Regions from separate parts of the Erwinia sp. AK-PDG3-5 genome, predicted to be linked through region 1. Evidence: predicted binding sites of a transcription regulator. Region 1 holds the regulator's gene; the other holds the start of a gene.
The links. Region 1 encodes LexA, which represses DNA repair genes until DNA is damaged. Its sites were predicted from a motif close to TNCTGTATGTACATACAGNA; they were not measured.
Positions count from the first base shown of each region.

Region 2: a site for LexA is predicted at 1,677-1,696, ahead of dinB (DNA polymerase IV). Genes of this name have one in related genera too.

Region 1 is NZ_CM165967.1:4,421,205-4,425,720, forward strand. Features, by position in the region: gene zur (zinc uptake transcriptional repressor Zur) at 112-627, shown strand; gene AC1UKS_RS20675 (CsbD family protein) at 746-955, opposite strand; gene dinF (MATE family efflux transporter DinF) at 1,196-2,518, opposite strand; gene lexA (transcriptional repressor LexA) at 2,638-3,246, opposite strand; gene AC1UKS_RS20690 (diacylglycerol kinase) at 3,363-3,722, opposite strand; gene plsB (glycerol-3-phosphate 1-O-acyltransferase PlsB) at 3,851-4,516, shown strand, end outside.
Region 2 is NZ_CM165967.1:3,709,351-3,713,866, reverse strand. Features, by position in the region: gene AC1UKS_RS17330 (class II glutamine amidotransferase) at 1-764, shown strand, start outside; gene dpaA (peptidoglycan meso-diaminopimelic acid protein amidase) at 735-1,469, opposite strand; gene dinB (DNA polymerase IV) at 1,711-2,766, shown strand; gene pepD (beta-Ala-His dipeptidase) at 2,845-4,305, opposite strand.

The DNA.
Region 1 (4,516 bases):
TTTCAGTCTGTTAAACGGTAACAGCCGGCGGATTGACGCGTTAAGGCGGGATTCGGCGATTTTCGGTGGACGTGATAACATAACAAACCGATCTGACCTGAGGGGAAAGTTATGAACGTAAGCAGTCCTGAAAAAATCCTGTCGCAGGCTGAAGCCCTGTGCCAGCAACGTAACGTCAGACTGACGCCTCAGCGTATGGAAGTATTGCGGCTGATGAGCCAGCACCATGGGGCAATCAGCGCCTATGACCTGCTGGATCTGCTGCGGGCAAGCGAGCCTCAGGCGAAGCCGCCAACGGTTTATCGCGCGCTGGATTTTCTGCTCGAACAGGGATTTGTGCACCGCGTTGAGTCCACCAACAGCTACGTGGTCTGCCATCATTTCGAACAACCTTCCCATACTTCTGCGATGCTGATTTGCGATCGCTGCGGGTCGGTTGCAGAGCAACAGGCTGAAGGGGTGGAAAACATTTTGAAAATGCTGGCCCTGACTTCGGGATTCGCACTGGCTAACAGTGTTATCGAAGCTCATGGGTTGTGCCGGGGTTGTGTCGAAGTGGAAGCTTGTACGCATCAGGATGCATGCCAGCACGATCATACTGTCGCCAGCAAGAAGCGTGGCAAGTAGAGCATCATCGCAGTGAATGCTGAAGTAATGAAGGTGAAGTGCCGGGGAATTAAGTGGCACTGTCCTTGTGCCGGGGTAGGAGCATCGTCCAGAATCCTGTCAGAGATTTTGCTGCAAATCAGAAACGGTGGTTATTGTGGGTTTCCCACTCACCGAGTTCCTTCTCTGCTTGCTCTTTGCCATATCCGTAGCGTTCCTGAATCTTGCCTACAAGCTGATCGCGTTTACCTTCGACGACGGTCAGATCGTCATCAGTCAGCTTGCCCCATTTTTCTTTAAATTTACCTTTCAACTGTTTCCAGTTACCGCTGGCTTCGTCTTTGTTCATCTTATAACTCCTCAACCTTAGGTTCACAGCTTTAGGGATTTCGTCTTTGCAGACCACACAGCAGCAACATAAAACGCTGCTTAACTGCTTAACGTACAGATAATTGTAGTAGATGATGGCGAGTTTGCCCGTAATGGCGAAAGATAAAGCCACATTTTTAGCTAAAAGTGACAGCGAAAAGTGAAAAAAGGCAGGGAGATCAGCAGATAACGAAGCGGCAGGTGGGTGTAACGAATTATTTCAGCCCGCAAACCAACTGTTGTTGCGCCAGTGCCTGCGCCAGATGAGCCACAACGTCAGCCCACGCAGCAGCAGGAACACGGTAACGGCCAGCCACAGACCATGGTTGCCTAACGCCGGCACGGTGAACAGCGTCGCGCCGTAGCCCAGTGCCGCAATCAGCATGCCATTGCGCATTTCACTGGCGCGCGTAGCACCAATAAACATGCCATCCAGCAGATAACACCAGACCCCGCAGACCGGCAGGACAATCTGCCAGAACAGATAGGTGTCAGCCTGCTGCTGCAGCTCAGGGATGGAGGTCAGTAAGGCAACAATATGCGTGCCGGTCAGTCCATAGATAATCGAGAAGGCCAGCGCCACCAGTCCTGCCTGACGGCAGGCCGCGTGCCAAATCAGCAGCAACCTTTTTGCGTCCTTTGCCCCATAGGCTTCGCCGGAGCAGGCTTCTACCGCATAGGCAAAGCCGTCCAGCGCGTAAGCGGTGAAGGTCAGGAACATCAGCAATACGGCGTTGACGGCGACGACCTCACTGCCCAGCCGCGCCCCCAATATCGTCAACGAAACAAAGCACAGTTGCAGCAGTAAAGAGCGCAACATAATGTCGCGATTCAGCCGCAGCAGCCGGCCGAAATTGCCCTGCCAGGCGGTTTTCAGCATCGGCAGCGAAATGCCCCGCAGTTTCAGCACCCGCCAGACCATCACCAGCCCAATCGCCAGCGTGACGTATTCTGCAATCGCCGTGGCCGCCGCCGCACCCTGTACGCCCCAGCCCAGCCCCATCACGAACCACAGATCCAGCACGATGTTGACCAGGTTTCCCACAACCAGCAGGATCACCGGTGCACGGGCATACTGTACGCCCAGCAGCCAGCCCAGTAATACCAGGTTGGCAAGCGTCGCAGGTGCACTTAACCAGCGGATATTCATGAACAGGGTGGCCTGATGCAGCACGGCAGGATCGCCACCCACGACAGAGAGCGCCAGGTGGTTAAGCGGGGATTTCAGCAGAATGAACAGCAGGCCAGCCGCCAGGGCAATCAATAGCGGTTGCATCAGTGCACGTGCCAGCGCAGGTTTATCACCCGCACCAAAGGCCTGCGCCGTTAATCCGGTGGTGCTCATCCGCAGGAACAGCAGCAGCATAAACAGGAAGCTGGTCGCGGTAGTGCCCACGGCAACGCCGCCGAGGTAGGAAGGACTGTCAAGGTGACCAATGACCGCGGTATCCACCAGGCCCAGCAAGGGCACGGAGATATTCGACAGGATCATTGGCAGCGCCAGCCGCCAGAGTTGGTTATCTGAGGGAGAAAATAATCGCATGGTCATCCACTGTGCGACTGGCTTAAAAGCATCACGCAAGCTGAATATGCCAGTCAATAAGGCATACAGCTTACCAAAAGAGAAACGCGCCGCGAAAGCAGCGCGTTAAGGTCAGGCGTTTACAGCCAGTTGCCGTTGCGGATTACACCGACGGCCAGACCTTCAATCGACAGGGTCTGCAAGCGCAGATCGACCACGATCGGTTGGAATTCGCCGTTTTCAGGCAGCAGATGCACGATATTGCCCTGCTTTTTAAGGCGCTTTACCGTCACCTCATCGTCAATGCGCGCTACCACGACCTGGCCGTTACGCACATCCTGAGTCTTGTGCACAGCTAACAGATCGCCGTCCATAATCCCGATATCTTTCATCGACATGCCGCTAACACGCAGCAGGAAGTCGGCGCCCGGCTTGAACAGTTCAGGATCCACCTTGTAGTGGCCTTCAATGTGCTCTTGCGCCAGCAAAGGTTCACCTGCGGCGACACGGCCAATCAGCGGCAACCCTTCCTCTTCTTCCATCATCAGACGGATACCGCGAGAGGCGCCGGAAACAATCTCGATCACGCCTTTACGTGCCAGCGCTTTGAGATGCTCTTCAGCCGCATTCGGGGAACGGAAACCGAGCTGTGCAGCGATTTCTGCCCGCGTCGGTGGCATGCCGGTCTGGTTAATGTGGTCGCGTATCAGGTCATAGACCTGCTGCTGCCTTGCAGTTAGTGCTTTCATCCCGCCCCCTGGTTGTTTATACAGTCAGCTGTGAGTATATACAGGTATTTGTGCGTTGAAAACCTAAAGATGCGGAAAAAACAGCAGTTTGTCAGATTATGGAAAACGCGCCGTAATCAGGGAATTAGCAGCATTACCCAGACGAAAACAGCGAGTAATATCGTCAGCAAGACGGCAGCGGAGCCCATATCTTTGGCGCGACCCGATAAAGGATGCATCTCGCTGCCAATGCGGTCGACCACCGCTTCCAGCGCGCTGTTAAGGATTTCAACAATGATCACCAACATCACCGACCCAATCAGCAGCACCCGGGTGACGGCGTCCACATCCAGCCAGCACGCCACAATCACCGCGACAATGCCGGCCACCGCTTCCTGGCGAAAAGCCGCTTCGTTTTGCCAGGCGGCGCGTATTCCTTTCCACGAATAACCGGCTGCATTAATGATGCGAGTCAATCCGGTGACGTTATTTGCCATAATCAGGGAACCCTTTGAGATGTTTAACGTCAATGTCTGGGTGGCGCACATTTTGCAACACCACAGATCTCACTGGCGCTTTCTGGTATGCTTGCGGCGCTTTGCTAACAAGAGGCTTCATGGTATCTATGTCAGGTTGGCGTAACTTATATTATAACTTATTGAATTTACCAGTAAAATTCCTGGTAAAAAGTAAAGCGATTCCCGCCGAGCCGGTTTCCGAGCTGGCGCTGGATACATCGCGCCCTATTATGTATGTGCTGCCTTATGATTCAAAGGCCGATCTGCTGGCGTTGCGTGAGCAATGCCGTAAACAGGATCTGCCCGATCCTTTAGATCCGCTGGAAATCGACGGTACGGTTTTGCCACGTCATGTGTTTATCCATGACGGCCCACGCGTATTCCCCTATTTCGTGCCTAACGTCGAATCGGTAAAACTGTTCCACGAATACCTCGATTTGCACCGCAGCAACCCGCTGCTGGACGTGCAGATGGTGCCGGTATCCGTGATGTTTGGCCGTGCACCAGGCCGCGAAGTGCAGGGCGACGATCAGCCTCATCTGCGCGTATTGAATGGCATCCAAAAATTCTTTGCCGTGCTGTGGTTAGGCCGCGACAGCTTTGTCCGCTTCTCACCGATGGTTTCCCTGCGCCGTATGGCAACGGAACACGGCACCGACAAAATCATTGCGCAAAAACTGGCGCGCGTGGCACGCATGCACTTTGCCCGTCAGCGCCTGGCGGCCATTGGCCCGCGTTTGCCGGTGCGTCAGGATCTGTTCAATAAACTGCTG
Region 2 (4,516 bases), 710 kb from region 1:
GCGAATTGCTCGGGATGAGCGCGAATGTTCCGACGGATATCTGTTTTAGCTTTACCGGGCTGGTGCAGCGCGGCGGGGGAACGGGTCCGCACAAAGATGGCTGGGGCATTACCTTTTACGAGGGAAAAGGCTGCCGCACCTTTAAAGATCCCGAGCCCAGCTTTAATTCGCCTATCGCGCGACTGGTGCAGGAATACCCGATCAAGTCCCGTTCGGTGGTGGCGCATATCCGCCAGGCCAACCGGGGCGAAGTGTCGCTGGAGAATACCCATCCGTTCACCCGTGAACTGTGGGGCCGCAACTGGACCTACGCGCACAACGGGCAGTTGAAAGGCTATAAAGGGATGGATACCGGGCCGTTCAGGCCGATCGGTGAAACGGACAGCGAGCAGGCATTTTGCTGGCTGCTGCATAAGCTGACCACCCGTTATCCGCGTACGCCGGGGAACTGGCCTGCGGTATTCCGATATATTGCTGAACTGGCGGCGGAGCTGCGTGAGAAGGGCGTGTTTAATATGCTGCTGTCGGACGGGCGGTATTTAATGGCGTTCTGTTCGACCAATCTTTTCTGGATCACCCGACGGGCACCGTTTGGCAAAGCTACGTTGCTGGATCAGGATGTCGAGATTGATTTTCAAAAGCAGACCACGCCGAACGACGTGGTCACGGTGATCGCCACTCAGCCCCTGACGGGGAACGAAACCTGGAACAAAATTGAACCAGGAGACTGGGCGTTATTTTGCCTCGGTGAGCGCGAGCGCTGATCCGGGCGCGCTGATCAGGGAACCTGGCTGGTTCAGCACGTAGTGGCCTTCATTAACACTCACTGACGGCGGCAGGCGGTTTTGCACAAATTGGGCATAGCCCGGCTGCAGCTGTTTCCAGAAGCTGTAATACACCGAATTGCGATGACGCTGCAAATTGCTGTCGGTCATGCGGAACGGGTAAATGCTCACTTCCACTCGCGGCTGGCCGTTACGCAGCGCCGCATCAACAAACTGATAGATATCGGCAATGTTGGCATCGGTCATCGCATAGCAGCCAATCGACACGCAGCTGCCGTGGATCATCAGGTATTTCCCTTCATAACCCTGCTGGCGATCGTATTCGTTGGGGAAACCGACGTTAATGGCGCGGTAGAACCGGCTGTCAGGCTTCAGCTGGGAAAGTCCCACGCTGTAAAATCCTTCCGGACTTTTAAAATCGCCCTGACGACGTTTTGGGCCTAAACCGCCCGAAAAGTTACAGATGCGGTAGCTGTCCAGCAAGCGGTAGTCGTTACCGATTTTGCCATACAGTTCAAGCGTACGTTCTTCTTTGAAAATCTGGATATACACGGGGGTGCCGAGTAATTGTTTCTTTAACTCTTTGCTTACCGGCGCGAGCGGAAGTACCGGGGAAGTGGGTACGCTGGCGAAGACGACGGCTGGCAGAAAAATCATCGCAAACAGCAGTGCGATTTTGCCCATTCTGGTTCCCTTGAAAAAGAGGGTTGGATGCTATGCCCGAAGGCAGTGTCACTTGCAATATCGGAGAAATCCGCTATCGCTGCGTCACATTAGCATTGTCTATTTTTTTATCAAGTCGCCAGTGAACAAATTCAGAAAGAAAAAATTGCCGGAAGCCTATGCCGCTGCGCTTTACCGGGCGAACGGCATATTGAAACCCGGCTGATTAACTGTATACTTATCCAGTGCGTCTGGGGGGGATATGCGTAAGATCATTCACGTTGATATGGACTGCTTTTTCGCGGCGGTAGAAATGCGCGACGATCCCAGCCTGCGTGATATCCCGATCGCTATTGGCGGCAGCCATCTGAAGCGCGGGGTTATCAGCACCGCCAACTACCCGGCGCGGAAGTTTGGCGTGCACAGCGCCATGTCCACCGCCATGGCGCTGAAGCTCTGCCCGCATCTGAAAGTGATCCCTGGCCGCTTCGAAGCCTATAAAGAAGCCAGCCAGCATATTCGTGAAATCTTCTCGCGCTACACCTCGCTGATTGAACCGCTTTCGCTGGATGAAGCCTATCTCGACGTCACCGACAGCCCGCACTGTCACGGCTCTGCCACGCTGATGGCGCGCGACATCCGCCAGACCATCGCCCGCGAACTCAATCTCACCGCTTCCGCCGGCATTGCGCCGATCAAGTTCGCCGCCAAAATCGCCTCCGATTTAAACAAGCCTGACGGGCAATATGTGATTACGCCCGACTCGCTACCGCAGTTTCTGCTGACGCTGCCGCTGGCGAAAATTCCCGGCGTCGGGAAAGTCACCGCCAAAAAGCTGGAAGAAATGGGGCTGCAAACCTGCGCCGACGTGCAGAGCACCGATCTCTCGGCGCTGTTAAAACGCTTCGGCAAGTTTGGCCGGGTGATTTGGGAACGCAGCAACGGCATCGACGAGCGGGAAGTGGTGACCGAGCGCTTACGCAAATCACTCGGCGTGGAACGCACGCTGTCGGAAGATATTCACAGCTGGGAAGCTTGCCTGGAGATCATCGATTTCCTGTATGACGAGCTGGAGCGTCGGCTAATCAAAATCAAACCCGACCGGCAGATTGCTCGCCAGGGCGTGAAGCTGAAGTTCTCCGATTTCCAGCAAACCACTCAGGAGCACATCTGGCCGATGCTGAATAAGGCGGATTTGATCGCGGTGGCGCGCAAAACCTGGGAAGAGCGACGCGGCGGAAGAGGCGTCAGGCTGGTGGGATTGCACGTTACGCTGCTGAATCCACAGCTGGAAAGGCAGTTATTGCTGGGGCTGTAAGATGGCGGAGTGTTGATCGACAGAGGTTGCCGGGGGATGAAAGAAAACGGGCGGAATGGCTTCCGCCCGTCAGCCGGCTTAAGACTTGGCCGGGATCGCCTTCAGCAGTGCGGTGAGCAGTTTCCAGTACAGGCCAACGCTTTCGATATGCACCTGCTCATCCGGTGAGTGTGGGCCGGTAATGGTCGGTCCGATAGACACCATATCCATGTCCGGATACGGCTTCTTAAACAGACCACATTCCAGACCCGCGTGGATCACCTGGATGTTGGGCGTTTTACCAAACAGCTTTTTATAGGTCTCACCGACCAGCGCCATCACCGGCGAGGACGCATCCGGCTGCCAGCCTGGGTAGTTGCCTTTGGCCACGGTTTTCGCGCCTGCCAGCTCGCCCAACGCGGTCAGCATTTCCACCACGTAGTCTTTACCGCTGTCGATCAGCGAACGGATCAGGCAGTTGATCTTCGCTTCATCGTCTTTCAGCGACACTACGCCGAGGTTCAGCGAGGTTTCGACCACGCCCTTCATCACGTCTGAATTACGGATCACGCCGTTTGGCGTGCTGTTCATCAGGGCAATAAAGGTATCGCGGCTTGCCGCCGTCAGCGCCTGGCCGCCAGCCGCCACGTTCTCAACCACGATGTTGATGTTCTTCTCTTTCAGGCTCAATTCATTCTGCAGCGTTTCCAGATAGCTCAGCGCCAGGCTTTTCAGCGCGTCGACTTTGCCTGCCGGCACGGCCAGCGTGGCCACCGCTTCACGCGGAATGGCGTTGCGCAGCGTGCCGCCGGTGAAGTCCACCAGACGCAGATCCAACGCCTTAGCGTGTGCGAACAGGAAGCGCGACAGCAGCTTGTTGGCGTTACCCAGACCGACGTGAATATCACAGCCAGAGTGGCCGCCTTTCAGGCCCTTCAGGGTCAGCTTCAGCGGCTCGTAGCCAGCCGGAACGGCTTCACGGCTGATGGCCAGCGTCGAGGTGAAATCGATGCCACCGGCGCAACCCATATAGATCTCACCTTCTTCTTCGGAGTCGGTGTTGATCAGGATATCGGCCTGTAGCCAGTTCGGCTGAAGACCAAAGGCGCCGACCATGCCGGTCTCTTCGGTCATGGTCAGCAGCACTTCCAGCGGACCGTGCTCAACGTTCGGGTCAGCCAGCACCGCCAGCGCGGACGCCATGCCAATGCCATTATCGGCGCCCAGCGTGGTGCCGCGCGCTTTCACCCATTCACCATCAATCCATGGCTGAATCGGATCTTTCGTGAAGTCATGCACGGTGTCGTTATTTTTCTGCGGCACCATATCGAGGTGCGCCTGCAGGGCAACCGGCTTCAGATTTTCCAGACCGGCAGTGGCAGGCTTGCGGATCAGAATGTTACCCACTGCATCGCGGTCGGTCGTTAAACCTTGCTCTTTCGCCCACGACAGAATGTGTTCTGCCAGTGCTTCTTCGTGGTAAGACGGGTGCGGAATCGAGCAGATTTTGGCAAAAATATCCCACAACGGCTGGGGGGAAAGTTGAGATAATTCAGACACGACAAATCTCCTGTGTCATCACCATCGGGCAGCTGGGCTGCGGATGGCGAGGATGTTTAGCGAGTGGATGACTCCCGTCAGATGCTCTGACGCGATGGGCAAAGAATATCATCGTTTCCGCAGCCGCGCTTACTTCGCGGAAGGAAAAAAGGGTCACGGCGCTGGTTTTTAGCGGCTCAGATCACTATAATTCCGCGCAACCTCTCCCATT